Regions from separate parts of the Methylosinus sp. KRF6 genome, predicted to be linked through region 2. Evidence: predicted binding sites of a transcription regulator. Region 2 holds the regulator's gene; each other region holds the start of a gene.
The links. Region 2 encodes LexA, which represses DNA repair genes until DNA is damaged. Its sites were predicted from a motif close to TGTTCNNNNTGTGTTCNG; they were not measured.
Positions count from the first base shown of each region.

Region 1: KP010_RS19790 (PA0069 family radical SAM protein) is a predicted target of LexA. The motif match lies at 5,477-5,494, and genes of this name have one in related genera.
Region 3: KP010_RS06425 (ImuA family protein) is a predicted target of LexA. The motif match lies at 1,795-1,812, and genes of this name have one in related genera.

Region 1 is NZ_JAHLJF010000001.1:4,190,305-4,200,340, forward strand. It holds gene KP010_RS19770 (DJ-1/PfpI family protein) at 1-771, opposite strand, end outside; gene KP010_RS19775 (TonB-dependent siderophore receptor) at 780-3,026, opposite strand; gene KP010_RS19780 (response regulator transcription factor) at 3,281-3,958, shown strand; gene KP010_RS23095 (HAMP domain-containing sensor histidine kinase) at 3,955-5,403, shown strand; gene KP010_RS19790 (PA0069 family radical SAM protein) at 5,686-6,867, shown strand; gene KP010_RS19795 (ribonuclease HII) at 6,949-7,575, shown strand; gene KP010_RS19800 (site-specific DNA-methyltransferase) at 7,718-8,902, shown strand; gene KP010_RS19805 (cupin domain-containing protein) at 8,948-9,283, shown strand; gene KP010_RS19810 (xanthine dehydrogenase) at 9,452-10,036, shown strand, end outside.
Region 2 is NZ_JAHLJF010000001.1:3,401,848-3,411,883, reverse strand. It holds gene KP010_RS16085 (DNA polymerase III subunit chi) at 315-782, shown strand; gene KP010_RS16080 (bifunctional 2-polyprenyl-6-hydroxyphenol methylase/3-demethylubiquinol 3-O-methyltransferase UbiG) at 764-1,474, shown strand; gene KP010_RS16075 (ABC transporter ATP-binding protein) at 1,529-2,587, shown strand; gene KP010_RS16070 (ABC transporter permease subunit) at 2,584-3,501, shown strand; gene KP010_RS16065 (ABC transporter permease subunit) at 3,498-4,292, shown strand; gene KP010_RS16060 (hypothetical protein) at 4,333-4,839, shown strand; gene KP010_RS16055 (AsmA family protein) at 4,949-6,856, opposite strand; gene lexA (transcriptional repressor LexA) at 7,055-7,759, opposite strand; gene KP010_RS16045 (helix-turn-helix domain-containing protein) at 8,084-8,632, opposite strand; gene KP010_RS16040 (transposase family protein) at 9,111-10,036, shown strand, end outside.
Region 3 is NZ_JAHLJF010000001.1:1,333,321-1,343,356, forward strand. It holds gene KP010_RS06420 (DNA polymerase Y family protein) at 1-1,091, opposite strand, end outside; gene KP010_RS06425 (ImuA family protein) at 1,006-1,758, opposite strand; gene KP010_RS06430 (YaiI/YqxD family protein) at 1,980-2,438, shown strand; gene KP010_RS06435 (hypothetical protein) at 2,693-3,199, opposite strand; gene KP010_RS06440 (hypothetical protein) at 3,280-3,456, opposite strand; gene KP010_RS06445 (PadR family transcriptional regulator) at 3,844-4,188, shown strand; gene KP010_RS23240 (hemerythrin domain-containing protein) at 4,341-4,916, shown strand; gene chrA (chromate efflux transporter) at 4,923-6,143, shown strand; gene KP010_RS06460 (hypothetical protein) at 6,279-6,506, shown strand; gene KP010_RS23245 (HAMP domain-containing sensor histidine kinase) at 6,656-8,056, opposite strand; gene KP010_RS06470 (response regulator transcription factor) at 8,053-8,733, opposite strand; gene KP010_RS06475 (TonB-dependent siderophore receptor) at 9,479-10,036, shown strand, end outside.

The sequences.
Region 1 (10,036 bases), 790 kb from region 2:
GACCATCGTCGTGACCGCGCGCGGCGCCGTCTCCGGCTCGCCGGCGGAAAAGGGCGGCTCCGGCGCATATTGCGCCAATAGCTGCACGCCTTCCGCGTAAGTGCGGTCGCGCAGCTGCGCGACCAGAGCGAGCGAGAAGTCGAGCCCCGCCGTCACGCCTTCCGCCGTTATGCGATTGCGATCCTTCACCACGCGGCCCGCGGCCGGCGTCGCGCCGAAAATCGGCAGCAGCGGCTTCGTCACCCAATGCGAGGTCGCGCGATAGCCGTCGAGCAATCCCGCCGCGCCGAGCAGCATGGAGCCCGTGCAGACGGAGGTGACATGGCTCGCTCTGCGTCCCGCCTCGCGCAGAAAGGCAAGAGTCGCCTCGTCGCGCATGGCCGCGAGCGTGCCATTCGAGCCGCCGGGCGCGCAGAGAATGTCGATTTCTTTCACATCCTCGAAACACGCCGAGGGGGTGAAGACGAGGCCTGTGTCGCTGCGCACAGGCTCCTTCGTCTTGGCGACGATCTCGATCTTTGCGCCCATCAGATTGGCGAGCATATATTGCGGCCCCACCATGTCGAGCGCGGTGAAGCCGGGATAGATCACAAAGGCGATCTTCTCCTTGCCCATCCAATGCGCCGGCATGGAGGACATGTCGTGCGAGGATGCTGCGGCTCGCGCAGCGCTCGGGCGAAACGTGGGCGCGGCGCTCGCGAGCAATGCCGCGAAAGCCGCAATTCCTTCGCCGAAACGGCGTCGATCGATATGGCTGTCCATGTCGCTCATCGTCGCTCCTACATGCGCGCGGAGAGTGTGGCGAAGAAGGTTCGTCCTTCCGCCGCCGCGAGATTTCCCGAGAGATAGGGATAGGCGGTGAGATAGCGCCGATCGCCGAGATTCTTGGCGTTGAGCGCGAAGGTGAAATTCTCGTGCTTGTAAATGAGCGCCGCGTCGAAGACGACATAGCCGCTGGTCATCCACGGCTTGCCGAGCTCGATCACTTGTCCAGAGGAGGCATAGAGGCCGGCGCCGAGCGACCATCCCGCGAGCGCGCCGGTGAAGGCGTAATTGCCCCACAGTCGTCCCGAATCCGCCGGCGCCAGATTGAGCGGAACATTCTGCAGCTTCGGATTCGCATTGCGCGAGATTTTCGCGTCGATATGGGCGTAGCTCGCGAGCACGGAAAATTCCGCGGTCGGCTGCCAGACGAGATCGGCCTCGAAGCCGGAGGAATGCCATTCGCCGGCCTGCGTCTGCGTGAGGCCGCCGGGCGCCGTCGTCGGCACATTGGTGCGCTTCAGATCGAAAAAAGCGAGCGTGCCGGAAAGGCCATAGAGTCCGTCGAGCTTGACACCCGCCTCGAATTGCTCGGAGCCTTCCGGCTTGGGCGCCGCGCCATTCGGACTGTTGAAGAAAGTGACGGCGCGCAGGCCCTGCGAATAGCTTCCATAGACCGACAGCCAATCGAGCAGATCATAGGTCGCGCCGGCGCGCGGCAGCACTTTGGTCTCGCTGGTGGAGAAAGTCTGCGGCGGCGAATAAGCGCCCTCATAGCTGTCGATGTCGATCATTGCGACGCGCAAGGCGCCGAGGAAATGCAGGCGATCGAAGATCGTCGACTGCAATTGCACAGTGGCGCCGGCGTTCTGATATTGATTATTGCTCCGATTGAACACCGTATAGCCGGACTGTCCGGGCAGCGGATAGGCGTAGAGCGGAAAGACGGGGGAGCGGAAATCCGTCGGCTGCGGAAAGCCGAACGCTCCGTAAATGCTCGAATCCGGTCCGGCGGCATAGGAAGCGGCGAGCTGGCCGCGCTCCCAGACGCGATTGAAATCGCCGCCGACGAGCAGCCGGTTTTGCGTCGGCCCGGCGTCGAATTTGGCGACGACATTGGAGGTGATGGCGAATTCCTCGAGCTGCTGCGCGAGTATCGTGTTCAGCATGACGAATTGACTGGGCCCGCCATAGGCGCCGAAGAAAGGATCGACCGAATAATTCGGCTGATTGCCGCCGAAAGGAATTTGCGACGGCTCATACATTCGCGAAGACGTCCAACGCGCGTTGGTGAAGGTCGAAAAAGTCTCGTCGAAGCGATGATCGAAGCGAATGGTGACGCCGGAGGATTCGGTCGTCGAGTCGGGAATCCGCGAATTGGCGAGGAAGCTCGTCGGCCGCAGCGAATAGAAAGTGCGGTCGAGCGTTCCCGTCGCCGGCAGGCCGGGATAATCGGGCTGATCGCGCCGCGACACATGGCCTTGGATCGTCAGCGAGGTGTCCTCGTTGGGCGCGAATTTCAGCGTCGGATCGATCGAATAGCTGCGGCGATGCACGACGTCTATGTTGGAATGCGTCGATTCATATTGCGCCGTCACGCGGAACAGCACGCTCTTATCGGCGGTGAGCGGCTGATTGACGTCTATATAGGGGCTGACGAAACGATAGCCGCCGGCGCGCACGCCGGCTTCTGCGAAACGCTCCGCCGTCGGCATTCGCGACACGATATTGACGACGCCGCCGACGGGGCTCGCGCCGCCCTGGAACAAAATGCTCGCCGGACCTTTCACCACCTCTATGCGCTCGACATTGGCGAGAAGATCGCGCACGCCGAGATCGTAATAGTTCGGCAATCCGTCCACATAGCGCTCGGCGCGCATTCCGCGCAGGCTCGGCCCTATGCCGCCGGGATACCGCGGATCGATCGCAATCAGGCCGGAGACATTGCGGAACGCCTCGCTCTGCGAAACGGCCTGGCTGTCGTCGATGAGCTTGCGCGGAATCACCTCTATCGACAAAGGCAGCTCTTTGATCGGCGTCGGAAGGCGCGTCGCCGTCGCGGTCTCCGCCTGATAGCCGCGCACCGGGCCGGCCGTGGTCTGCACTGTGGCCGGTCCCTGCCGCTCCGTCTCGGCGCTGTGTCTTTGCCGCGCCGCGTCTATGTCGATCGGCGGCAGCGCTTCCTGCGCGAGCGCCCCGCCGCCGAGAAAAACAATGGCCAGCGCATTCGCGCCGACGCTTCGCAGAAGATCGCGATCGAGCATAGGGCCTCCTTTGTCGCTCAATTCGTCCCGAAGGACACGCCGCATCGCCGCCGGGCGTAGGAAGCCAACCTTTCATGGAGATAACATGGGCGGGCGAGGACGTCGATTTCCGCTCGCCGCCGCCGGTTGCCCTCGATGCGCGCTTTGTCCTATGCTCTGTGTCTTCGCGTGCGGCGGAGCGACGAAACAATGTCACGAATTTTCCTGCCGAGCGGGGCGTCTCCCGAGCGCGCGGCGAGCGAGGGCGCGCCCTGATGCGCGTTCTGCTCGTCGAGGACGAAGCGGAGATGGCCCATGCGCTCGCGCTGCGGCTCGGGCGCTCGGGCTTCATCGCCGATCATGTCGGCGCTCTCGTCGATGCGCGAGAAGCGCTGGCCTGCTATCGCTATGGGCTCGCGATTCTCGATCGCCGTCTGCCGGACGGCGACGGACTCGAGCTTCTGCCCGAATTGCGTCGTCTGCAGCCGGACGCGCGCATTCTCATTCTCACCGCCTGCGAGGCGGTGAGCGAGCGCGTCAGCGGGCTCGACGCCGGCGCCGACGATTATCTCGCCAAGCCGGTGGACTTCGACGAATTGATGGCGCGGGTGCGCGCCTGCCTGCGCCGCACCCTGGGCGCCGTCGCTCCGCCCGTCGTCATCGGCCGACTCTCCTTCGATCTCGCGGCGCGCGAGGTTCTCGTCGATGGCGCGCCCGCGGTGTTGCACCGGCGCGAGCTCGCTCTGCTGGAGACGCTCGTGCGCAGCGCCGGCCGCATCGTGCTGCGCGCGCGGCTCGTCGAGGAGGTCTATGGCTTCGACGACAATGTCGACGTCAATGCGCTGAACATTTTGGTGTCGCGCTTGCGCAAGCGGCTCGGCGATCTCGGCGCGGAGGTCGAGATTCATTCGGCGCGCGGCATCGGCTATATGTTGGCGAGAGCATCCTCGTGAGGCGCCGTCGCTCGCTCGCGCTGCGCTTGATCGTCTCTCTCGCGATCGTGCAGATGGTCGGCATATTGCTTCTCGTGCCGATCACCGATTTTCTGATCTCCGCCTCCGGCCTCGCGCCGGGCTGGCAGGTCGCGCCGGACGATTGGGGCGAGCATCGCATCTATGGATTGGTCGCGCGCTCGGTGACGAAAACCGAGACCGGCGAGGCCATCCTCGCGCCGAGCGCTGCGCTGCGCGCCTATCGCGAGGTCAATCCGCAAGCGCGTTACGCCGCCTTCGATTGCAATGGCGCGGCGTTGAGCGGCTCGTCGCCGGAGCTCGTCGAAGCGCTCGGCGGCCTCGATCGCATCGGCGCGACGACGCTGAAGTTCCGCATTCCGGGCGACGCGGATCCTCGCGCCCGTGGTTTTTTGCGGCGCGCGCCGGCGGCCGTCGGCGCCTGCGCGATCGCAGCCTATGATTATCGTTTCGCCTGGGACGATCTTTTTGCCGTGGCGGCCTTGTTCCTGACGCCGCACAGCGCCGCTGTCGTCGCGCCCGCCGTGCTCTGCGCGCTCGCCATCGCATGGATCGTCGTGCGGCGCGGTCTTTCGCCATTGCGCGCCGCCGCCGCCGATGTGGCGGGGATCGATGTGAACACGCTGCACAAGCGCATCGAAGCCGATGACGCGCCGAAGGAGATCGCGCCCTTCATCGAAGCGGTCAATGACGCGCTGACGCGCCTCAATGCGGGAGTCGCGGCGCAGCGTCGCTTCACCGCCAATGCGGCGCATGAGCTGCGCACGCCGATCGCGATCATGCGCGCCCATGCGGACAATCCCGACGACGCCGCGTTTCGGCGCGATATGAAGCGCGACATTCGCCGCGTGCAGACGATCGTCGAGCAATTATTGGCGAGCGCGCGATTTTCGATGCGCGACGCTCGCGCCGATGTCGACATGGATCTCGGCGCCGTCGCTCTCGCAATGGTCGCCGATCATACGCCGCTCGTCATCGAGAACGGCCGGCGCATCGAATTCGAGCCGCCACGCGAGCCGACGATCGTCACGGGCGACCGATGGGCGCTCGAATGCGTCGTCGCCAATCTTCTCGACAATGCGCTGCGCGCCGAACCGCACGGCGGCGTCATATTGGTCCGCGCGTCGTCGACCGCGGTCGTCGAGGTCGTCGATCATGGCGCCGGCGTTCCGCGCGCCGATCGCGAGAAGATTTTCGAGCCGTTCTGGCGGCGCGACAATAAGAGCAATGGAATCGGCCTCGGTCTCGCCATTTCGAAGACGCTCGTCGAGCAGATGGGCGGATCGATCGGCGTGGACGAAACCAGCGGCGGCGGCGCCACCTTCCGCATCACGCTGCGCAGAAGCGCCGCCCAGAGCAGCGAGGCGCCCGGCCGTCCGCGCGCGGACGTCGCCGACGCGAGGCGCCGATCCGAGGATGCGGCCTGAAATAGTCGGCCGGAGCTCGGCTGCGCGAAGAGGCGCGATCGAACGAGACGAGGAGGCTTGACGGCTCCAAAAATGTTCCATATATGTTCTGTTGTTCGGTAAGTGTTCTTTGCGTCGGTAAACAAGTCCCCTCGAGTTGTAAGCGTCGCATCGAGGCTCGCGGTCGCGAGGCGCCCCAGTGTCGCGCATGGGCGTGTCGCGCCGCGAGCCGAAGCGACGCCGCGAGCCGGCGAAAGGCCGGTCGAGCAGCCGGCGGAGTAGGCCGGCAAGGAGATTGTCGCCATGGCGAGCTCGGCGAAACGTCTGATCGAAAAATCGGAAAAAAGCGACTGGCGCCAAGCGGCGCAGCTGAGCCGGGAGGCGATCGGCGCGGTGGTGAATTTCTCCTCCGAGGAGCGGCCGATCGTCGATCCGGCGCGGCGGCGCGGGCGCGGCGCGCTCTCCAATGAGAGCGGCCGTTTCGAACGCGAGCGTCGCCTCGAGACCGATGACGGCTGGAGCTCGATCGAGGAGCTCGGCGAGTTTCGCACCAATGTCCATGTCGAGAAGGCGAAGACGATCGTCACGCGCAACGACTCGCCGGATATTTCCTTCGATCGCTCCATCAATCCCTATCGCGGCTGCGAGCATGGCTGCGTCTATTGCTATGCGCGGCCGAGCCACGCCTACATGGGCCTCTCGCCGGGCCTCGATTTCGAGACGGAGATTTTCGTCAAGGAGGGTGCGGCGCAATTGCTGGAGCGCGAATTGTCGGCGCGCAATTATTCGCCGAAGACCATCGCCATCGGCGCCAACACCGATCCCTATCAGCCGCTCGAAAAGCGCTATCGCATCACCCGCGGCCTGCTCGAAGTAGCGAGCCGCGCCGATCATCCGATCGGCATAGTGACGAAGAGCTCGCTGGTCGTTCGAGACATCGACATTCTCGCGCCCATGGCGCGCAAGGGCCTCGTCAAGGTCGCGATCTCGCTGACGACGCTCGATCCGGCGCTGGCGCGGGCGATGGAGCCGCGCGCCGCCTCGCCGGAGCGCCGCCTCGCCACGATCGAGCGGCTGGCCGAGGCCGGAATTCCGGTCGCGGTTCTGGTCGCGCCGATCATTCCAGCGGTCAATGACGCGGAGATCGAGACCATATTGACGCGCGCCCACGCCGCCGGCGCGCGCGAGGCCGGCTATGTGATGCTGCGCCTGCCGCTCGAGCTGCGGGAGCTGTTCAGCGAATGGCTCGTCACCCATTTCCCGGCCAAGGCCCGGCATGTGCTGTCGCTGGTGCGCTCGGCGCGCGACGGCAAGCTCTATGATCCCTCCTTCGACAAGCGCATGACGGGGGACGGCCCCTACGCATGGATGATCGGCCGCCGTTTCGAGCTCGCTTCGACGCGGCTCGGCTTCTCTCGCACGCGGCTGCGCGCCGATCTTTTTCGGCAGCCCAGCTGCGGGGCCGAGCAGCTCAGCCTTTTTTGACGGCCCGCTCGCCGATCGATTGCCTCGATCCCGCCGCTGTGTTTTTTTCAGCCGCCCCCTTTTCGACCGAGCCGAGCGCATATGCCCCCACATTTTCTCACCGAAACGCGCATTCTGCGCGACGGCGCTCGGCCGGTCGCCGGCGTCGACGAGGTCGGACGCGGCCCGCTCGCGGGACCGGTCGCGGCGGCGGCGGTGATTCTCGATCCACGCCGCCTGCCGGAGGGGATCGACGATTCGAAGGCGCTGTCGGCCAAGGCGCGGGAGGCGGCCTTCGAGCGCATCGCCGCGAGCGCTCTGGCGATCGGCGTCGCTTTCGCCAGCGTCGAGGAGATCGACCGGCTGAACATCCGCCGGGCGACGCTGCTCACCATGGCGCGGGCGGTGGGGGCGCTGCATGTCGCGCCCAATTACGTCCTCGTCGACGGCCGCGATTTGCCGAAGCTCGCTTGCCCGGGCGAGGCGATCGTCAAAGGAGACGCGCTGTCGCTTTCTATCGCGGCGGCGTCGATCATCGCCAAAGTCGCGCGCGACCGCCAGATGCGCCGGCTCGCCGCGCTCTATCCCCATTACGGATTCGAAACCAACGCAGGCTATGGCACGGCGGAGCATCTCGCAGCACTGCGCATACATGGCCCGACGCCCTTCCATCGCATGAGCTTCGCGCCGCTGCGGGAGCCGCGCCTCGGCGGCGCCGGCGTGTCATGATACTTCGTAAATAACTGGTGAACTTGCGATTTCTTAACGAAGGCGTGCGGAAAAGAGACAGCCGCGCACGGGCTCTCTAAACCCGGCTTTTACCGCGATCGGGCATTGTTCGCAGCGTTGGTTGCGTAGCCGGTGATTGTCCATGAGTAGCGCGCGCGTCGGGGCGGCCCGCCCCAAGTCCCAGATAAAGGTCTCGCGTACTGGGATGTCGAATTTCGGGTCGCCTCGCGCGCCGAAGCGCGCGATGTCGCGTAACGAGGTGGTCGTCGGCGACAGCGTCGAGGCGATGCTCGGCCTGCCGGAGGCGAGCGTCGATCTCGTCTTCGCCGACCCGCCCTATAATCTCCAGCTCGCCAGCCGGCTCACCCGGCCGGATCAGAGCGTCGTCGACGCGGTCGACGACGATTGGGATAAATTCGCCGATTTCGCCGCCTATGACGCTTTCACCCGCGACTGGCTGGCGGCGGCGCGGCGGGCGATGAAGCCGAGCGCCACTATTTTCGTCATCGGCTCCTATCACAATATATTCCGCGTCGGCGCGATCATGCAGGACCTCGGGTTCTGGATATTGAACGACATCGTCTGGCGGAAGAACAATCCCATGCCCAATTTCCGCGGCCGTCGCTTCACCAATGCGCATGAGACGCTGATCTGGGCGGCGCGCGACGCTTCGGCGCGCAATTACACCTTCCATTACGAGGCGCTGAAGGCCGGCAACGAGGATTGCCAGATGCGCTCGGACTGGCTGCTGCCCATCTGCTCGGGCGGAGAACGCCTCAAGGATTCGGCCGGCCGCAAGACGCATCCGACGCAAAAGCCCGAGGCTCTCCTCGCCCGGATCATGCTCGCCGCTTCCAATCCCGGCGACCTCGTGCTCGATCCCTTCTTCGGCTCCGGCACGACCGGGGCGGTCGCTCGGCTGCTCGGCCGCGATTACCTCGGCATAGAGCGCGAGCAGACCTATGCCGAGGCGGCGCGGGCGCGAATTGCGGCGATCACGCCGCTTCCGGCCGAGGCGGTGGCGCCGGCGCCCTCCAAACGCAACGAGCCGCGCATCGCTTTCGCCAGCGTCGTCGAGGCGGGGCTCGTCGCCCCCGGCGTGACGCTCACCGACGCCAAGGGTCGCCATAAGGCCGTCGTGCGCGCCGACGGCGCTTTGGCGATCGGCCCGATCGTCGGCTCGATCCATAAGACCGGAGCCTTGGTTCAGGGCCTGCCGGCCTGCAACGGCTGGACCTTCTGGCATTTCGAATCCGGCGCCGGCCTCGCGCCGATCGACGAATTGCGCGCGATGGCGCGCGCACGTCTGCGCGACGCCGCGGAATAGTCGCATCGCGACGATGGGCGGATGAGCGCCCGCTGCGGAGGACACATGCGCCTCGAGAATATTTTCGTCGATCTCCCGGAAAAAGCGGAGCAGGAGCAGTTTCTGCCTCTGCTCGCCGCGCCGGGCGTCCGCCTCGAGCGAATCGTCTCCTTCGGCCAGGCCAGTCCGCCCGGCTTCTGGCACGATCAGGAGGAGGCCGAATGGGTGATCCTGCTCGCCGGCTCCGCCGGTCTTCGATTCGCCGATCGCGACGAGGTTCTGACCCTCGCGCCCGGCGATTATCTCGAAATCCCCGCGCATCGCCGCCATCGCGTCGAATGGACCGATGCGACGCTGCCGACCGTCTGGCTCGCCGCACATTTTCGCGCCGACGGCGCCTGACCGCCCGACAAACGGTCGGAAACCGCCACTGTTATATACGCGACAATATAGGTGCGTCGCGGGAGTGGACGCTGTGAATTTTTATATCATTTTGAAAAATAATAATAATATATCCGCCATAGCGCTGGCGCGCCGCTTGCTTCCGACTGCCCAGATCAGGAGTGAGCGATGCGCCCTCGACACGAAATTGCGACGCCGCGGCGGAAACGACCGCTGGCCGTCATTTTAGGAACGAATGAGATCGCCTCGGCGGTCGCCGTGCATATGAATCGGATCGGCTGGGCCTGCGTGCTCAGCCATGACGCGTTTCCGCCGGTCGTCCGCCGCCAGATGGCGTTCAACGACTGCCTCTATGGCGAGCGCATCACGCTCGAAGAGGTAGAGGCCGAACGCGCCGATTCGACGATCGAACTCGTCGAAATTCTCGACTACACGACCAAGGTCGCCGTGACGCGGCTGCAGTTCCACGATCTCGTGGCCATTCGGACGGCCCATGCGCTGGTCGATGCGCGGATGCAGAAATATCGGGCCACGCCCGATCTGCGCCATTTGGCCAAAGTGGCGGTCGGCCTCGGGCCCAATTTCGCCGTCGGCCGCAATTGCGACATTGCGATCGAGACCAAGCCTGCGCAGGCGGGCCTCATTATCCAGGAGGGGGCCACCGAGCCGGCGGACCATGTCCCCAACCGTCTCGGCGACGTCGGCGAGGAGCGCTTCGCCTATTCCCAAAAGCCGGGCCTGTGGCATTCGGCC
Region 2 (10,036 bases):
ACGAGGACCCCAGCCGCGGAGCTTCCCCCTCGAGCGCCGTCGAATGCGCCATCCTGCTCGCACCCGCGGCGTCATGGCCGGGCTTGTCCCGGCCACCCACGCCAGGAGGCCGAGGCGTCTAAAATGCTCAGCGGAACGTTGCCCCTCCGACGACGCCGGCCGTGGAATGAATCCGTGGATCGCGGGCGCTTTCCTTGGGTTTCGCAGCTGCTTGGCGTGGATGGCCGGGACGAGCCCGGCCATGACGGCCATTGTGTTTCGCGACGTGTGAAATCCCATAGCCCCTCGACGCGCGAAGCATGGAAGCTCACGCCATGACCGATGTCTGGTTCTACCATCTCCAGCGCCTCCCGCTGGAGAGCGCTCTGCCCAAGCTGCTCGAGCTGTCGCTGGCGCGCGACTGGCGGGTCGTGGTGCAGGCGACCAGCGCGCGGCGGCTGGAGGCGCTCGACGATCTGCTCTGGTCCTATGCGGGGGAGAGTTTTCTGCCGCATGGCTCGGCCAAGGACGATGATCCCGAGACGCAGCCGATCTTCCTCACCATCGGCGCGGACAATCCCAATCGCGCCCATGTCCGCTTCTTCGTCGAAAATGCGGAGCTCTCCCCCGTGCTCGCCGACTCTGCGAGCGCGCCGGAAGCGCGCGCAATACTCATGTTCGACGGCAATGACGAAGCGGCGGTGCAGGCCGCGCGCGCGCAATGGCGGCAGCTGAAGACGGAAGGCCACACGCTCTCCTACTGGCGCCAGAGCGAGGAAGGCAAATGGGAGAAGCAGGCGTGACCGAAGAGTTTTTCGCGCGCCGCGCCGCCGCGCGCGCCCGTCTCGACGAGATCGACCCACATAAGAGGCCCGGCGGCGTCGAGGCCGATCCGCAGCGCAAGGATTGGTTCGAGGCCGTCTATCGCCTCGCCGAGGGCGACGCCGCCGGCGTGCCATGGGCGCATCTCGCGCCGCATCCGCTGCTCGCCGACTGGCTCGCGACCCGACGCCTCGACGGTCTGCGCGCGCTCGATGTCGGCTGCGGGCTCGGCGACAACGCCGAGGCGCTCGCCGCCGCCGGCGCGAATGTGACCGCCTTCGACCTCGTCGGGGACGCCGTCGCCTGGGCGAAGCGCCGCTTTCCGCAGAGCGACGTCGATTATCGCGCCGCCGATCTCTTCGCCGCGCCGGAGGAATGGCGCGGCGGCTTCGATCTCGTCCATGAGTGCTACACGCTGCAAGCCCTGCCCGACACGCTGCTGGATAGAGCGGCGGAGGCGCTCGCCGGCCTCGTCGCGCCGGGCGGATTGCTGCTGGTCATCGCCCGCGCCCGCGACGAGGGCCAGGAGATCGGCGGCCCGCCCTGGCCGCTGCCGCCGAGCCGCATGGAAGCGCTCGCCGTGGGCGGCTTGCGTTGCGAGACGCTCGAGGATATTTCCGCGACGAACGCCATGGTCCGCCATTGGCGCGCGGCCTTCCGCCGGGACGGCTGACGGCAATCGGCGAGCCTTTTCGGCTCGCGCCTTCGATCCGAGAACAGGAGCGAAATGACCGACGCGCCGCTACTCTCGATCAAAGGCGCGTCCAAGCGCTTCGGCGCGATCGCGGCGCTCGAGGACGTGTCGCTCGAGGTGGGCGCCGGCGAGTTTTTCGCGCTGCTCGGCCCCTCTGGCTGCGGCAAGACAACGCTGATGCGCCTCGTCGCCGGCTTCGAGACCTTGGACGCCGGCCGCATCGAGATCGGCGGCGCCGATATGAGCGGCGCGCCGCCGCATCGGCGGCCGGTCAATCTCATGTTCCAATCCTACGCGCTGTTTCCGCATCTCTCGGTGTTCGAGAACATCGCCTTCGGCCTGCGCCGGCAGGGCAAGGGCAGAGCGGAGATCGCCGCCCGCGTCGCCGAGTTGCTGCAGATCGTGCGGCTCGAGGGCGTCGAGGAGCGCCGGCCGGACCTTCTCTCCGGCGGCCAACGCCAGCGCGTGGCGCTCGCGAGAGCCCTCGCGCCCGGCCCGCGGCTGCTGCTGCTCGACGAGCCCTTGGGCGCGCTCGATCGGCAATTGCGCGAGGAGACGCAATTCCAGATCAAGGAAATCCAGCGCCGGCTGAAGACGAGCTTCGTCGTCGTCACGCACGATCAAGACGAGGCGCTGGTGATGGCCGATCGCATCGCTGTGATGCGCGCCGGTCGCATAGAGCAGATCGGCGCGCCGACAGAGGTCTATGAGCGCCCCGCGACGCGCTTCGTCGCCAGCTTCATCGGCCAGATGAATTTCCTCGAGGGCCACATCGAGAAGGGCGCCTTCGTCGGCCCCTTCGGCCGTCTGCCGGCGGAAGGCGGCGGTCTCTCGCAAGGCGCGAAAGCCGTGCTCGCCGTGCGGCCAGAGCGGATCGCCATCGCGCCGGCGACGCAAGAAAACGCAGGCTTGGACGGCGTGGTGGAAGACGTCGCCTTTCGCGGCGAGACGACGCATTTCCGCCTGCGCCTTTCCGGCGGGGGGACCTTGCGCGTCTCGCGCGGCGCGAACAGCGGCGCGCCTTTTTGCGTCGGCGATGCGGCGCGCATCTCCATCGCGCCCGAGGCCGGGCGCATTTTCGCGAGCGAATGATGCAGGAGGGCGGCAAAAGACGCAGGCTCACGCGCGGCGAGATGCTGGTCATCGCCGCGCCCTATGCCTGGATCGCGCTATTCTTCCTCGCGCCCTTCGCGCTGATCGTCAAAATCTCGCTGTCGCGTCCGGCGCAGGCGCGCCCGCCCTATGAGCCTGTCTTCGACGGCGCCGGCCTCGCCGGCTTTTTCGAGAAGCTCTCGCAGCTCGGCCTCGACGCCTATCGCGGCCTCGCCGAGGATTCGCTCTATCTCGATTCCTATCTCTCCTCGCTGACCATCGCCGGCGTCGCGACGCTGGTCTGCCTTCTCATCGCCTATCCTTTCGCGCTCGCCATAGCGCGCGCGCCGCGCCGCTTGCGCCCCGTGCTCATCGGCTTCGCCGTCGCGCCCTTTTGGACGAGCTTTCTGATCCGCGTCTACGCCTGGATCACGCTGCTGAAGGACGAAGGGATCATCAATCACGCATTGATGGCGCTCGGCCTCATCGACGCGCCGGTCCCGATGTTCGCGACCAGCGGCGCGGTGGTCGTCGGCATCGTCTATTCCTATCTGCCCTTCATGCTGCTGCCGCTCTATGCGGCGATCGAGAGGCAGGACGCGTCGCTACGCGAGGCCGCCGCCGATCTCCGCGCGACGCCTCTCCAAGTCTTTCTGCATGTCACTCTGCCGCTGTCGCGCCGCGGAATCATCGCCGGCGCGCTGCTCGTCTTCATTCCCTCGGTCGGCGAGTTCGTCATTCCCGATCTGCTCGGCGGCTCCGACACGCTGATGATCGGCCGCACGCTCTGGAATGATTTCTTCGCCAATCGCGATTGGCCGGCGGCCTCCGCCACGGCGGTGGCGCTGCTGGCGCTGCTGCTCGTCCCCATTCTTCTCTATGAGCGCGCGCAATTGCGCGAGGGCGCGGGATGAGCGGCGCGCGTCTTCTGCGCCTCGCCGCGCTTTTGTTCGGCTTCGGCTTTCTCTATGGGCCGATCGTCATATTGGCGACGATGAGCTTCAACGCCTCGCGGCTTGTGACAGTGTGGGGCGGCTTCTCCACCAAATGGTACGCCGCCCTCCTCTATGACGAGCAAATGTTGCGCGCCGCGCAGATCAGCCTCTCCGCCGCTGCGCTCTCCGCGCTCATCGCGACGCTCAACGGATTGCTGGCGGCGCTGGCGCTGGCGCGTTTCGGCGGCTTCCGCTCGCGCACGCTCTTCGCGGGCTCCATCTATGCGCCGCTGGTGATGCCGGAAGTGGTGCTCGGCCTCGGCCTGCTGCTGGTCTTCGTCGCTTTCGGCGTCGAGCGCGGCTTTCTCACCCTCGTGCTGGCGCACGCATCTTTTACAATGTGCTTCGCCACTGTGATGATCCACGCCGCGCTGAAAGGCTGCGACCGCACGCTCGAGGAGGCGGCGATGGATCTCGGCGCGACGCCGGTCCGCGCCTTCGCGCTCGTCACTCTGCCTCTGATCGCGCCCTCCGTCGTCAGCGCCTATCTCCTCGCCTTCATCATCTCGCTCGACGATCTCGTGATCGCGAGCTTCACCACCGGCCCCGGCGCCACCACCTTGCCGATGCGCATCTACTCGCAAGTGCGGCTCGGCGTCTCGCCGGAGGTCAACGCCATTTCGACGCTGCTGCTCGGCTTCGTGGCCGTCGCGCTCGGCCTTTCGGCGCTAATCACGCGCGGGCGCGCCAAGGGAGGCGGGGCCGGGTGAAGGTCGATCTTCACGCCGTCGCGCTTTTCCTCGCGTTTTCTTGAATGAGATCGAACACACGCCGCGCATCGTCGATCATCAGAAATTGCGGCGTAGGATCGAGCGCGGGCGTCAAATCCGTCCAGCCTCGGTTTCCCCATATGGGTGCCGGGGCGCCGAAGCGGATGGAGCCGCTTCCGTCGATGCGCTCATTCAAATCGACCGCCGGCAGCCGGTCGAGCGCGAGCGCCGTGAATCGTCCGAAAGGCTCCGGTCGCATGATCAAAATGCGCAAGTTCGTGACGGCATAGCGCATATCGCTCCTGAGCCAAGAGTCGAACAGGAATCTACCGACGACGAAATAGAGCCCCATGCAAACAAAGAAGCCGCCCACGGCAATGAAGAACCAGGGCGCGTTCATCTGGCTGGCGGAAATCGTCCAAAACACTGCGAATCCACACCAGAGCAGGCTGAAGGGGATTTGAAAAACGTCGCGATTACGCAGCGACAGACCGCGAGCCGGCTGGCCCGACCAGAGAACACGCTCGCCGTCGAGCAGGCGATTTGAGAAATATTCGTCAGTCATGTGCGCCACTTCGAAACCGAGGATGGACGCCGCGTTTTATAGCAGAAGCGCTCGGTTGCCGTCACCGTCGACGAGTGGCTCGAGACGACCCTCACCGCTCCTTCGCCGCCCCACCCTCCGGCTCCACGCGCGGCAGCAGCGGCGCGGCGGCGCCCGAGCGCTTGATCAGCGCGGCGGCGTCCGGCGCGAAGACGGGATCGTCCCAAGCGCCGGAGAGATCGAAGCCGATCTGCACGCCCTTCTCGCGCGGCTTGCCGGCGGCGTCGGCCTCATTGGCCTGCGCCTTCATCGCGAGGCTGCGCTCCGGGATGCGCGCCTGGCCGGCGAAGGCCAGCGCGAAGCCCGGCCCATGCGCTTGGCCATCCTCTATATTCGCGGTTCCCTTGACGATTTTGATGGTCGCGCTGGCGCGATCCACCAGCGAGTGACCGGAGCGAATGTCCATCGCGCTCGACAAGGGCCGCTTGTCGATGCGGCGCAGCGCGCGCTCCAGGTCTATGCCGTCGACCTCGCCCTCGCTCAGCGTGAGGGTGGCGCGGCCGTCGAGATCGCGCATGAGCTGCGCGACGCTGTCGCCAGTGGCGTCGAGCGTGAAATTGGCGTCCAGCGCGCCGCCGAGATCGGGCCGCGCGGCGGCGTCCCAGGCGAGCGCGCCGGCGTCGACGCCGGTCAGCTGCGCATTGGCGTGGAATTCCAGCGCGCCCGCCGCATTGGCGGCGAAAATGGCGCGGCCCTTCACGGTTCCCTTATAAGCCGCCGCCTCGGCGAGAGCGAGCTCGAGCCGGCCGCCGCGCAGCAGCAGCGACAGAGCGGCGTCCTCGAGATTGAGCCGCAGAACGCGGGCGCGCGTCGCCGAAAGGCGCAGATCGACATCGGCGTTCTGAATATCCGGCAAAACGAAAGCGTCGCGGCTCCACTGGCCGTCGGCGCCGGAGAGCGGCGGCAGATCGGCGACCATCGGCTTCAGCGACACGTAATTGCTGGCGAGCGTCGCATGGACGATCGGCTTGTCGCCCTCGTGGCGCAGCCCGAAGGAGCCCTCGAACTCATTGTCGTCGGCCGAGAGCTTCAGATCGGTGAGCTGGAAATCGCGCAGGCCGACGCTGGCTTTGGCGGAAAGCTGGACATTCTCGAAAGGCCCGGGCAGCGGCGCGCTCACATTGGCGAGGGCGAGCGCATGGCGCAGCGAGGGCGAGGAGGCGGTGAGCCGCCCCATAAAGCGGGGCTTGGGGCCGAGCTGGCCGAAGCCCTCCGCCTCCGCCCGCAAGCTGTCGGAATCGAGCCGCACGGTGACCGCCGTTTGCTCGCCACGCAGAAGGGCGCCGGGCTTGAGCACCCACAGCGTGCCGCGCGGTCGCTCGCCGCGCCAGGAGAAGGCGAGGTCGAGCGTCGCGGGCGAGCCGACCGTGCGCCAGTCGAGACTGGCCTCTATGTCGCGCAGTGTCTCTTCGCCGCCGGCATATTTGACATGGGCCGCGCCGGAAACGATGGCGACGCCGCCGAGCCGGGCGCGATCGGCCTTTTCCGCCGCGGCAGTCGAGGGCCGCGCCGCCGCCGCGCGCACGGCGGCGCCTGCCGCGCTCATCGGCTTGCGGTCGAGATCGATCTCGATGGCGGGGCGAACGAGCTCTATGTCGGCGATCTCGAGACGGCCGGCGAGCAGCGGCAGCAGCAGCACATTGCCGTGCAATCGCTCCGCCTCGATGGTGAGCGCCGCGGTCGGGTCCGCGAAGGCGATGCCGTCTATGGTGATGTGCGGACGGGGGAGGACCGAGAAGGTCGAGCGCCCCTTGGCGGCGATGAAGAGACCAGCGGAGGAATTGAGCTGGCCGGAAATCTCCTCGAGCAGAGCGCTGGTGGAGAAGGTCCAGGGCGCGAGGGCCGCGCCGAGCGCCACCGTCACGACGGCGCCCATCACGATCAGCCAGCGCCGGGAAAGGCGCGCGAAAGGCAGGCGGCGGCCGAGGCTCGAGGGTTTCGATCCTTCGATTTCGCGCATTGGGCCGGTCGAGTGCGACATTCCATCGTCCATGCAGAAAGAGGCGGGGCAGAAAGAGGCGGGCCGGGCCGCACGGTCGCGCGCGACGGAGCGCGCTTCTTTCGAAAGGGCGGCCGCGCCGACAGGCCCGCGCGCCAATAGCGCGCGAGGCCGGACCATGGCGGCAAAGGGCGGCGAGATCGTGGCGGCGCGCGCCCTTCAGTATTTGCGCAGAAGGCTGACCAGACGACCCTGGATGCGGACGCGATCGGGCCCGAAAATGCGCGTCTCATAAGCCGGATTGGCGGCCTCTAGCGCTATTGACGCGCCGCGCTTGCGCAGGCGCTTCAATGTCGCCTCCTCGTCGTCGATGAGGGCGACGACGATATCGCCGGTGTCGGCGCTGTCCTGCTTGCGCACCACGACGACGTCGCCGTCGAGAATGCCGGCCTCGATCATCGAATCGCCACGCACCTCGAGCGCGAAATGCTCGCCGCCACCGAGCATATCCGGCGGCAGGCTGATGGTGTGGCTGCGATTCTGCAGCGCGGAGATGGGCGTGCCCGCGGCGATGCGGCCCATGACCGGGATCGCCACCTGCTGATCGGACTCGGGCTCGCCGGCCGGGACGGGCCGCACGCGGCCGAGCGCGCCCTCTATGACCGAGGGCGAGAATTTGCCGCCGCGCGCGGCGACGCGGGGCGTCGCCGATTCAGGGAGGCGCAGCACCTCGAGCGCGCGGGCGCGATTGGGCAGGCGGCGGATGAAGCCGCGCTCCTCGAGCGCGAGAATGAGCCGGTGAATGCCGGATTTGGAGCGCAGATCGAGCGCGTCCTTCATCTCGTCGAAGGAGGGCGGCACGCCCGTCTCCTTCAGCCGCTCATGGATGAAGCGCAGCAAATCGCTCTGTTTCTTGGTCAGCATAGGAGCCCCCCGGCGCCGCCCCGCCTGCGGCGCGCTTCCACTTATGTTGGCGCGGCTTCATAAACAAATCATGAACACGACATTATGCGTTCGCCCTGCGTTCCGCAAGTGGACATTGCGCTCGTCCCGTACTCGCCACTTCTCACGGGAGGCGCTATAAGGATTGGAGCGGCCATCGCTATTTGAGCGCGCCGGACATCGATATTTGGAAATCCATGTCAGCAAAGCTAGTAAATTCAGATATATAGATGAGGCAGATTGAGGAACCGATTGAGGAACCATCATTCGGGAATGCTGCGGGCCGTAAAGGTTTGAAATAAGGCGCTATTTACCGTTCGGATTGAGGAACCGCTCGTCTGGCGGGCCATCGCTTGAGGAACCAATTGAGGAACCTTGTTCGACACGAATGACCCCCGTAAGCTCGCCCGCGCTCATGAACTTGCCGTCGTAGGCCCGCTGGACCAACGAGATTAGATCATCTTCGGTCAGCTGGTGCTTTGCCTCAGATTGCACACGGCTTACTATTTTTTCAAGAAGCTCTTGCTCATTTGCGATCAAATACGAAACAATTGCATTTATGGAGTGCGGAGAGGATGAGTTAAAAGCGACTCCAACGGCATGGAGATATGCAATCCTCGTCACAGAAAGCACAACGCTGTTGCCCTCGATAGTGTCTGTGCGGACGCTATCGAACCTTATACCGCTAAGCTCCTCTATTACCTTAAGCTTTTTCTTTGGTATTTCTTCACGAAGTCGCCAACTCGCGATAGTGCTTTTTCCAACACCAAGGCGAGCGGCCAAATCTGCATCCCGGTCGGTGCCGAGCGCCAATTTGACTTTTTCCAAAAAGGTGGCGGTGGAGTTCTTCAGCATGGCCTTGACACGATAGCGAAACGCAATCAGATTGCATTTTGACCTCAAATACGAAGTCGGATGCAATCCATGGTTCCGTCTCCCGAACTCCTCATTCGCGTTCGAGCCGCCTTTGTAGAACAGGGCGGTTCATTTGCGAAATGGTGCCGTGAAAATCGGATATCACGCCAATGGGCGACGGCCGCGCTCACCGGGGGAAGGGACGGGCCGGCCGCAAGGTCACTGCGCACACGCATTCTCGAAGCAGTTTCCTTGAAGGCAGCTTGATATGAGCGCCGATTGGCTCGACTCGAACGGGTTCGCGGACCTTTGCGGGATCACACCCCGCGCGGCTCGCAAGGCGCTCGGACGGGCCAAAGCTGGCAAGCCGTATCTTGGGAAGGTGCTAGAGGTCCGCGAAATCCCCGGACGAGGCGGGCGAAAGGGAACAAATTTCCAAGTCCGCGCCGACAGCCTTCCGCTCGGCCTTCAAGAGCGTTTGAAAGCCTCTTCACAGCCCGCCGAGCCCCGCTCTTTCAAGACCGACATAGCCGCGATCATTGGCGTTTTCGGACCCGAGTTCGACAAGCTCCTCACACTCCGCAAGGGCTCGGTCGCGCGGGCGAAGGGCCTCGAGGAACTGAGCAAGCGCCCGCTGATCGACATAAAGGGCAAGAATGCTTTCCGATGCTATTCCGTCAACACGCTTCGCCGCTATCTCGCGGAATACGAGGCGAAGGGCGCCGCCGCGCTCGTGCGGCGGAAGCGGCGCGACGCGGGCGTGAAGAGCGTCATCCTTTCCAAAGAATGGGACCAGCAAGTCCCTTTCGATGACGCCAAAAAGCGCGAGATCGCGGAAAAGCTCAAAAAAGACATCCGCTCCTATTGGGCGCATGGCTACAAGAGAGGCGCCATTCTTTTCAGGGCCTCATTCGCGCTGGAAAAAATGACGCGCGAAGCCGGCTTCGAGCCGCCGCCCGGTCTCTGCCGAGTTCCTCATCACTTCGTCGGCAGCGAGCGGCTCTATCGGTCGATCCATGTCAAAAACACGGATCGAAAAACGTTCGAGGACAAGAGAGAGCGCGTTTGGCGTTCATATGACGCCCTTGTCGCGAATGAGCAATGGTTCGGCGATTGCCACAAGTGCGACGTGATCCTCAAAGAGTCCGCCGATTATCAGCGCCACGCGGTTTTCATCACTTGGATCGACGCCGCGACGCTACGCGTGCATATCGATGTTGTGATCCTCCCGAAGGGAAAGGGAATAACAAATTCGCACGTGAGCGCCAGCCTCTTGCGCGCGATGAAGAGCTTGGGCGTCCCCCAGTCGATCTGTATCGACAACGGGTCGGAATTCTACAATGTCGACTTTATCGCCGATCTGCTCAAATTGAGGTGCGGCGACGATCGGCAGGTGATCGTCCA
Region 3 (10,036 bases), 2.1 Mb from region 2:
ACGAGATCGGACACGTCCGGCGCTTCGTCATCGACCATCGCGGTCAGGGTCTGCTTTTCCGCGAGCGGCTCGGCCAGCGTCGCGGCGAGGCTGATGGTTTCGATGCCGAAGCCTGGCTCGATCGTGTCGATCTTGTCGGTCAGCAGCCGCGTGAGGCGCTTCACGTCGCGCACCGGCATGGCGACCCCGACACGGACCGCCTGCAGGCGATCGTCGACCCGGTGACAAATGAGGTCGAGACGTTTGGCCCCCAGCCCCTCGGCCTCCAGTCCGGCGCAGAGCTGGACGACCAGCTCGCCGATATGGCGGGCGATGGTCTCGGCCGCGCCGATTGGCTCGGCGAAATTGCGCTTCACCTCGATGAGCTCGTCGGGGCGGATCGGCTCGATCGGCTCGCTGAGAATTCCGAGGGCCTGATCGATGCGGCGGCCGAGCTGCGGCCCGAAGCGCAGAGTGAGCGGCGCGCGCGGCTGCGCGAGGAGATCGCCGATCCGCTCGAAGCCGAGAACATGGAGCGCCGCGACCATGTCGGCAGGCAGACGAAGCGCGGCGAGCGGGAGGCCCGTCAGGACGGAACCGCCATGTCCGAGCGGCGCGATCAGCACGGGCCGCGCGGCGTAGCGCGCCAAGGCGTGCGCCGCGCCCCAGCTGTCGGCGATCGCCGCACGCGCGCGCACGCCGGACGATGAAAGCCGGTCGATCAGGCCGGCGAGCATGGCTTCCTCGCCGCCGTGGAGATGATCGGAGCCGGTGGAGTCGATCACGATGCCATCCGGGGGGGCGGCCGCGACGATCGGCGCGTAGCGTCGGAGCGCCCACAGCGCGAGACGGTCGAGCCCTCGGGCGTCGGCCGCGGCGTCGTGATCTCGAACGACGAGTCCCTGCACGAGAATCCGCGCCTTGGCGGCCGGCATTCCGACGCGCGCGCCGGCGGCCACGGCCGCCGCATCCGCAGCCCGCACCACCTGCCTCCTCCCGTCGTGACCGATCAGGACGAGCGGCGTCTCAGCCGGCGGCGCCGCGTCGCCCGCCTGCCGTCGAAGCCGGTCTGTGGGCCAGCTCGGCAAGAACAGCGAGACGACCCGACTCATCACACGCCTCCACTTCGAAATCCGCGCTTTCACCGGCGCGGACGCGGATCAGCTCCAGGAGCCAACGGTGACGGCCGACGCCGGGGACCGGCAGAGCCGCCGAGGGCAAGACCGAGACGCGCCATCTGGTCGCCGCGGCAGTCGGCTGACCGAAGTCGACGGCTTCGGATTGCCGGCGCCAGCGCCGCAACGCGAGACCGATCGAGCCGCTTCCCTCGGCGCAGAGCTGGAGACGCCGGGACGCGGTCATGTCGAGACGCTCAACTTCTCCGACGACCGCGCCGAGACCGCCGTGCCGCAAGCCTTCCTCGACACATGCGAGCACGGTCTTGTCGTTGCCGGCCTCGACATAGATCACGCGATCGGGCGCCAAGCCCGCTTGCGCCAGCGCCGGGGCGAAGAGGTCGGATCGGGTGATGACCCAGAGAACCTTCCCTTTCGTGCGGGTCGCGATCCCGGCGGCGAAGAGCGCTGCGGCCGCGCCGTCCACGGCGCCGTTTCCGCCGCCGGCGATCTCATGGAGCGCACCGAGAGGGAGACCGCCGCCCGGAAGACGCGCGTCGATGTCGGCGATTCCGAACGGAAGGACCGATTTGACGCGCCGGGCTCGGCCTTCGATCTTCTCGATCTGCGCGCGCAACGACTCTATGGCGGGCTCGTGCCGCAATCGCCTTCTCGACCTCTGGATGTGGGCTCATTGTCATGTTCCCTAAATGTTCTCCCCTTCGAGGTCGGGAGTCAAGAGGATGGGCTTGCGGATATTTCTTTGCTCGGCCGGACGCGAACGCGAGAGTGTAGCGTGACCTCGTCGTTCGTGAACGGGAAAGAGTAACCGGGACCAGTCTTGCGAGCGGGCGACGACCGACGCCCGATAGGTTAGGATGCGCCATGACGATCAAGATCTACATCGACGGCGACGCGTGCCCCGTGAAAGATGAAACTTACAAAGTTGCCTCTCGCTATGGCTTGCAAACTTTCGTCGTATCCAACAGCTTTATGCAAATCCCGCGATCACCGCTGATCGCCAGGATCATCGTCGACGCCGGAGCCGACGCGGCCGACGATTGGATCACAGAGCAGGTCGTTGCTGGAGATGTCGTCGTCACGGCCGATATTCCTCTGGCCGGACGGGTGTTGGCGAAGAACGCGCATGCTATCGCGCCCTATGGTCGCGCCTTCACACAGGACTCGATCGGTCTGGCCCTCGCGCAGCGCTCGCTGATGGAGCATATCCGCTCGACGGGCGAAATCACCGGTGGCCCACCGCCATTTTCTTCAGCCAACCGGTCGCAGTTCCTTCATGCGTTGGACCAAGCCATTACCCGAGAGCAAAGACGGCGGCTATGAGCCGATCGGCGCTTTGCGCTCCGGCTGCTCGGCGATATCTGGTGACGAGGCGGCGCCTACTTTTGACCCGAAGCTGTCATTCGCGGAAGCAATCCGACCTCGGATCAAAGGACACTCGATTTTCCGTCGTATCTTTTGCGCAACCCAACCCGATGAAATTCGAGTCGTGAAGGCTCGGTTCCGCGCATCGGACGACGACGGTCTATTGCTCCTCACAATCGCACGGGGCTTTAGCAAGATTGCGGCGCCGTCAGTCACTGCTTTGTGTCCTCGACGAATTTGAGTTCGATCAGCGTATCGTCCGGCCAGGAGTCATCGTGGAGTGGCGGTGAAAAGCTGGTGCGGTCTTGTCGGATGCGCTCCTGCGCCAGTGCCTCCCGCCTCTGACCTGAAACAAGCCAGACTTCGGCGATCGGACGCGGCTCCCGAAAGATGACTTTGATCAACCAGCTTCGGCAGGGCGTGCCAATTCCCTCGGCCAAGAGCCGCGTCGGGAGTGGAATCGACCCGTCGTCGCGCTCTATTGCCCAGCGCATTTCGCATATCGCCCGGAAGTCACCGAGGCGCCGAGTGTTCGGGGGAAGTCCGGGCGTGCGCACAAAAGGCTTTAGCGCGAAGGCGCCATCGGGTCGGTTGAGCAGGATACGAGCGTCGAGGCTTTCGCGGGCGTCGATTCGCGGTGCGGTGAAAACGCCGTTCTTGTCGATCGCGATTTCGATGTCCCGATTGGCCGCGGTGAGAACCAGAGTCAGCTCTTTCAAATTCGTATCCGGCTGCTGTGGCTGGAGGATGAATCTCGGCGTCGCCCTGGGGGCCAGATGGCTGTGGCCAGCGAACGCCTCTAGGCTTTAATGATCGCCTGATAGGAAATTGCCTCGGAGCGCTCGCCAGCGCCCACGATCACATCGGGAAGCTCGACTTCCACGGCTTGTGCTTTTATCGCCTGCTTTGCCAAGGCTAGTTCCGTGAAAGCGAGCAGGGAGAGAAGCGCGCAGGTGAGCAGAAATTGTTTTCGCAAAAGAGCCTCCTCAAATCGGACATTCAAAGGAGAATGTCGGCGATCGCGTCTATTGTTTGGCGACCGCCGGCGCCAATCGCGCGATTTCTCGAAATTCGCGAAATTCGCGAGCGTGCCGCCTGGGTTTCGTATACGGAGCAGAAAATGCCTTCGTCATCATCCCGGCACGGAAGGTCTGCTCCTGGCGCCAGTTCCCCCTTCCCGACGGCGAACGAGGAACTGTGACCCTAAGGAGACGTTCTCGTCATGAGCCGCTGATTTTACGGAAGCAGGCACTCTATTTCACTTTTGCACGCTCCTGCGCGGCCCCGGAACGCCCTTGACACGGCCACTTATCGCTTTACGATATCGATATTCGATATCGGTTTCCGTCTTAGGCTCCGCCGAATGGACGACAAGTATCTCTATGCAGGTCTGATACGGCTCCATGTTCTGCATCACGCCGTGAAAGAGCCGATTTACGGCCTCGCCATGATCGAGGAGCTGGAAAGGCATGGCTACAAAATCAGCGCCGGTACGCTCTACCCGATCCTGCACGGGCTCGAAGGCAAAGGCTATCTGATCTCGACCGAAGAACGGAGCGGCAGCACGGCGCGCCGCGTCTATCGAGCAACGCCCGCCGGAGCGGCCGCGCTCGCGGTAGCAAAACTCAAGGTACGGGAACTCTTCGGCGAGCTGTTTGAAGAAGATGAGCCTTCTGAAAACACCAATCATAAAAGGAAACGCCCATGACTGAATTCGACAACGCTCGCCGCCGTCTTGTCGTCGCCGCCGGCGCTGGCCTCCTGCTGGCCGGAGCCGACTCCAAAATCGTCAAAGCAGCCGGAAAGCCCGAACCGGGCGAGAAAAAAGAGGAGAAGGAAGTTGGCGCGGTCGAAGACTTGATGCGCGAGCACGGCGTCATCCGCCGCGCGATCCTCGTCTATCGCATCACGGCCTCGAAACTGCGCGCCGAGCCGAGCAAATTCGATCCCGAGTTGCTCCGCCGCACGGCGACGATGTTTCGAACGTTCGGCGAAGACTATCACGAGAAAAAACTCGAAGAGACGCATATTTTCCCGACAATCAAAAAGGCGGGCGGCCCGGCGGCGGCCTACGTGGATATTCTCGTTGCGCAGCACAAGCGGGGACGAGAGCTGACGGATCACATCCTCGGAGTCGTCGGCAAGGGTGCCGTAGGAGCCAGCGACGCCGGCGCTCTGGCGCAGGTCTTGGACAGCGTCGAGCTGATGTATGAACACCATGCAGCCCGTGAGGACACGATCGTTTTTCCCGCATGGAAGGACGCGCTCTCCGCCCATCAGCTCGACGAAATGGGCGAGCTGTTCGAGGAAATCGAGCATCAGCAATTCGGCAAGGACGGCTTCGAGGACGCGGTCGCGCAGATTGCGCACATCGAGGAAGCGCTCGGGATCGGCGATATAGCGCAGTTTACTCCGCCGTCTCTGCCGAAAGGGTGAGGCCCAATGTGCGCCGGCATTGCCGCGACGCATTCGACGGAGCGTGGCTCGTTTCTGGAAGTGCTTGGAATATTCTTGCGCCTCGGCGTGACGAGCTTCGGTGGACCGATCGCCCATCTCGGCTATTTCCGCACGGAGTTCGTCGAGCGCCGCAAGTGGCTCGACGAAGCCGCCTACACCGACATTATCGCGCTCTGCCAATTCTTGCCCGGCCCCGCGAGCAGTCAGGCCGGGATCATCCTCGGCATGTTGCGGGCCGGCTTCGTAGGTGGGCTGGCCGCATGGGTCGGCTTTACGATGCCTTCGGCGCTCGCGCTGATCGCCTTCGCCTATGGAGTCGGTCGCCTCGGCGATCTATCCCATGTCGCTTGGCTGCTCGGCCTGAAAATCGTGGCTGTCGCAGTCGTCGCACAGGCAGTCTGGGGCATGGCGAGAAACCTCTGTCCAGATCGGGAGCGGGCGACGATTGCCGTGGCTGCGGCGCTGCTCACCTTGGCGGTTCCGTCCGCCAGCGGACAAATCGGAGCCATTGTCGCGGGCGGCGTGATTGGCTGGCTTTTCCTCTCGAGCGGGGCCGACGGGGCCGCAACGCCGCTTGCCATTCCTGTCGGTCGCGGGGTAGCGATTACTTCCCTTACTCTTTTCTTCGCGTTGTTGTTTGGGCTTCCAGTGCTGGCAGAGGCGACGGCCGATCATACGGTCGAGCTCATGAGCAGCTTCTATCGCTCCGGCTCCCTTGTTTTCGGCGGAGGGCACGTCGTGCTGCCGCTCCTGCAGCAGGCCGTCGTGCCGCGCGGCTGGATCGATAATGACGCCTTCCTTGCCGGCTATGGCGCGGCGCAGGCTGTTCCCGGCCCGCTTTTTACGTTCGCGGCCTATCTCGGAGTGGCGATGAAGGCGGCGCCGAACGGCTGGACGGGCGGTCTCATCTGCCTCGCGGCGATTTACTTGCCGTCCTACCTTCTCCTTCTCGGCGCTTTGCCCTTTTGGGACGCTTTGCGTCACCGCTCGGGCGTGCGAACGGCGCTCAGGGGCGTCAATGCGACGGTCGTCGGGATTCTTCTGGGCGCGCTCTACACGCCGGTTTGGACAAGCGCGATTTTCGCGCCCGCAGATTTCGGGCTCGGCGTTCTCGCCTTCCTGCTGCTGGTCTTCTGGCGGACACCGCCTTGGCTGGTCGTCGTTCTCGGCGCGCTCGGCGCAACGGCGGTCACGACACACGCATAAGGCCCGTCACGGACCTTCGCGCGAAGGTCCGGAAATGGCGCCACCTCGCCGTTTCGGAACGGCGAGCGGGGAATTGTGACCCAATGGAGACCCGTCCCGCCGCATTACCAACGTCTGGTTGCGCCGATAGCTGACATGCCCCGCGCCGCATCACCGATCCCGCCTTCGACCAAGGTGATCGCGCGCATCGTTGCCGACAACGGAAAATTTAGCCGAGCCCCGCCGATGATCGATCGCTGTTCCTGCGACGAATTCGTGCGTGACTCTCGCTGTCCCGATCTAACCGACCTCTCGGAGGAGCTTGCCGCCGCATCGGCCGGCGTCAGGAAAGCCGGCATGCTTTGCCGTGCTTTGACGGGATGAGCGCCCAACGAAAAGTTCACGATCTGTCCAAGTTAGCGTACAAAAAATAGTAATCCTTGCGCCGACCTTAATTAAGGTCGGTGCGACAGGCGGCGACTAAGGTCGGTGCGACAGGCGGCGACGATCTTGTTGCTTCGCCACCGCGCGGCTCAGCTCTCCGGCGAATCGTTGCGTGTCGAGACATCGGCGCTCGCGAATGTGAGCAGGAAGGTCGCTCCTCCTCCCGGCGTGCGTCCGACCTCGATGCGTCCGCCGAGCTTCCCCATGAGCTCCTTGGCGATCGCGAGGCCGAGGCCGGTTCCTGGAGTCCTGTCGGACTTGCGCCAGAAGGGCTCGAAAATCTGATCGCGATCGCTTTCGGCAATGCCATCGCCGTGGTCGATTACCTCGACTCGGCGTCCGGCCAGCACCCGAACGACCACGGCGCCGCCCTCGGGCTCCGCCCGCAGCGCATTATGTATGAGGTTGGCGAGAATGCTCTGCACTGCGAGGCGATCTCCGCATATCAGTGAACACCTCTCCATCGATTCGAATGCGACCTGCCGACCTGTCTTCACCGCGATCAGCGCATGATCGTCGACGATCGATTGCACGATCTCGGAAAGATCGATCGTCTCCTGCGTGCAGGCGACGCGCCGATCGAGGCGCACGGCGGCGAGCAGCTGCTCGACGATGTTGCGAATGCGCTCCGCGTCGCGGCGCAGCTTCGGAAGCAGGCTGGATTCGGCCGGATCGTCGAGGCGCTCCATCAGGATCGCGACGGGCGTGCGCAATTCATGCGCGGCGTTCGCGAGAAAGCGGCGCTGGCGCTCGGCGCTGTCGTCGAGCCGCGCGAGCGCTTTGTTGATCGAGGAGACGAGAGTCATCGCCTCCGCCGGCACACGCTCGAGAGACAGCCGCTGGTGGAGCGAATCGAGGTCGATGCGCTCCGCCTCGCGCGCGACGTCGTTGAGCGGCTTGAGGCTGCGCTTGAACGCGATCCAGCCGACGGCGACGGCGATCAGCGCCTCGAAGGCGAAATAGCGCAGGAAGGACATGAATTCGTAGCGGAGCGTATGAAACACATCCTCGAGTCGGAATTGATGGCCATAGGTGGCCAGAAGGAGCTTGCCATAGGGCGTGATCTCCATTGCGAGATGGCCGGTCGCGCTCTCGTCCGCTTCGTCGTCCAGCCTGAAGTGCATGTGGGACGCAGTGATATGGCGAAGCACCACGAGCTTTGCGACGAGCTCCGGAGACGAGCCCGTCAAGGGCGTCTTGGTCTTCGGATCGAAAGCCGCGACGCGCATCTGCGGCGCGCGCCGAAACTCCTCCACGAGATCCGCGGAAGGAGCGATCGACAGAGCGCCGTCGGGCGCGCGTATCAGCGATTCGGCGATCAGGTGATTGACGCGCGGAGCGGCGAGGCCGCTCCTGTTCTTGTTGAACAGCAGGCCGGACTCGTCGTCGACGAACAGCTCGATCGCCAAAGTGGTGAACACCGCGCCGAGAATCTGCGTCCCCAGCAGAAAGACCGCGAAGCGCAGAGCGATCGACGGCGCCTTGTTCACGAGGCGCGCTCGGTCAGTAGATAGCCTCTGCCGCGAACGAGGTGAATCTCGACGGTGGCCCCGACGTCGGCGAGGCGCTTGCGGACGCGCGAAACCAGCGTGTCGAGCGCGCCGGCGGACACATCGCGATCCAGCCCATAGACTTCATTGGTCAGCTCGGGCCGCGTCGCGACGCGGTTCGCGCGCTTCATCAGCGCTCCGAGCAGCGCCAGCTCGCGCTTGTGCAAATGGAACGGCGTCTCGCCGAGCGTCAGCTCGTGCGAATATTGATCATAGGCGAGGCGGCCGAGCCGGATCGGCGGCAGCGATCGAACGCCCGCGGAGCCGCGCAGCCGCGCGCGGACGCGCGCCAGAAATTCCGGACCGTTGAACGGCTTGGTGACATAGTCGTCGGCGCCGGCGTCGAGTCCGGCGACGCGCTCACGATAGGCGTCGAGGGCCGTGACCATCATCACCGACACTTCGGGGCGAATTCGGCGCAAGGCGGAGACATGCTCGGCGCCGTCGCCGTCGGGCAGCCGCCGATCGAGCAGCACGAGAGAATAGGGCGAAAGCCGCAGCGCCTCCATCGCCTCTCCGATCGACCCCGTCTGGTCGCAGGCGAAGCCCGCGCGATTCAACCGCCGCGACATGAGCAACGCCATGTCGGGCTCGTCTTCGACGATGAGGATCCGCATCCTGTTCCTTCCTCTGGGCGTTTCGACTCTGTCGAAATCGGAGTGGCGGGGAGAGGTTACGGGAACTCCGAGGGGGCTGAAAACTGTTGCAGAATTGCAACAGCCGGCGGCAATGACGAGTTTGTCCGTCCCGTAAGGACGGCGTAAGACGCGCGAGGCTACCCGGTCGGCGGAGCTCGTCGCCGGGAACGCCTTTGTTCTCGTTCAGGGACGAAGCGATGCGGTTCCCGGGGTTCTGATCTCGATGTTGCGCGGCGGCCTTCGACGACACGGACAACTGCGTCTCTCCGCTGCGGCGGTCCGTGCGCTCCTTGTGGGCGTCTTCGCGCTCCTCATCGCATGCCAGGGTCTGGCGACCGCCGTCTCGACGGGACGATTCTCGCATCACGAGCAGCCGAACCTTTCGTCTACCGCATCGTCTTTCTGCCTCCCCGCGTCCCATGAGCACAATGACGTCCCGCGGGGCAGCCCCTTCGCAACGAACTGCTGCCCCTATTGCGCGCCGGACGGCGTCGACGCAGCGCCCCCTCCCTACCGAGCCTCGCTCCGAGCCGCCGAGATCGGATCGGGCGCCGGCGCTGCGGCGGCCGGTCGCGGACGCTCGGACAATGCGCGCCCAGAAGGCTGGGCGAGCTCGTGGTCGGCGCAGGCGCCGCCGCTTTTCTCCTGATTTCGTCTGGCAGGCGGCGCGGCTCGCCGCCCTCTTCGAATTCATGAGCGGTTCGCCGCTTCAGGAGAAATGAACATGCACGTATTCAAAATTCTGCGCGGCGCGTCCGCCGGCGCTCTCGTGACGCTCGCCACTTCCTCGCTCGTCGATGCGCAGGAGGCGCTGCCGACGATCGACATCGGCGCGCAGCGCGGCGCCGCGACGAGGGGCGTCGCGGCCGCCGAGCGCGGCGGGCCGAAAGATCCCGAAGCCTATCGCAAGATCACGACCTCGACGGCGACCAAGACCGACACGCCGATCATGCAGACGCCGATCAGCATTCATGTCGTGCCGAGCCAGGTGCTGCGCGATCAGCAGGCGGTCACGATCGAGGACGCCGCGAAGAATGTGAGCAACGTCTATTCCCTGCCCTATGGCGGAATGCAGGGCGGCTGGCTCATTCGCGGCTTCCACACGTACTCTTTCTACCAGGACGGCGTGCGCGTGAACTCCTTCATCTCCCTCCCGCCGCGCGATCTCGTCGACGTGCAGCAGATCGAGGTGCTGAAGGGTCCGGCCTCGATCCTCTATGGCCGCTCGCAGCCGGCCGGCCTCGTCGAGGTCACGACCAAGATGCCGGAGGCCGAACGTCGC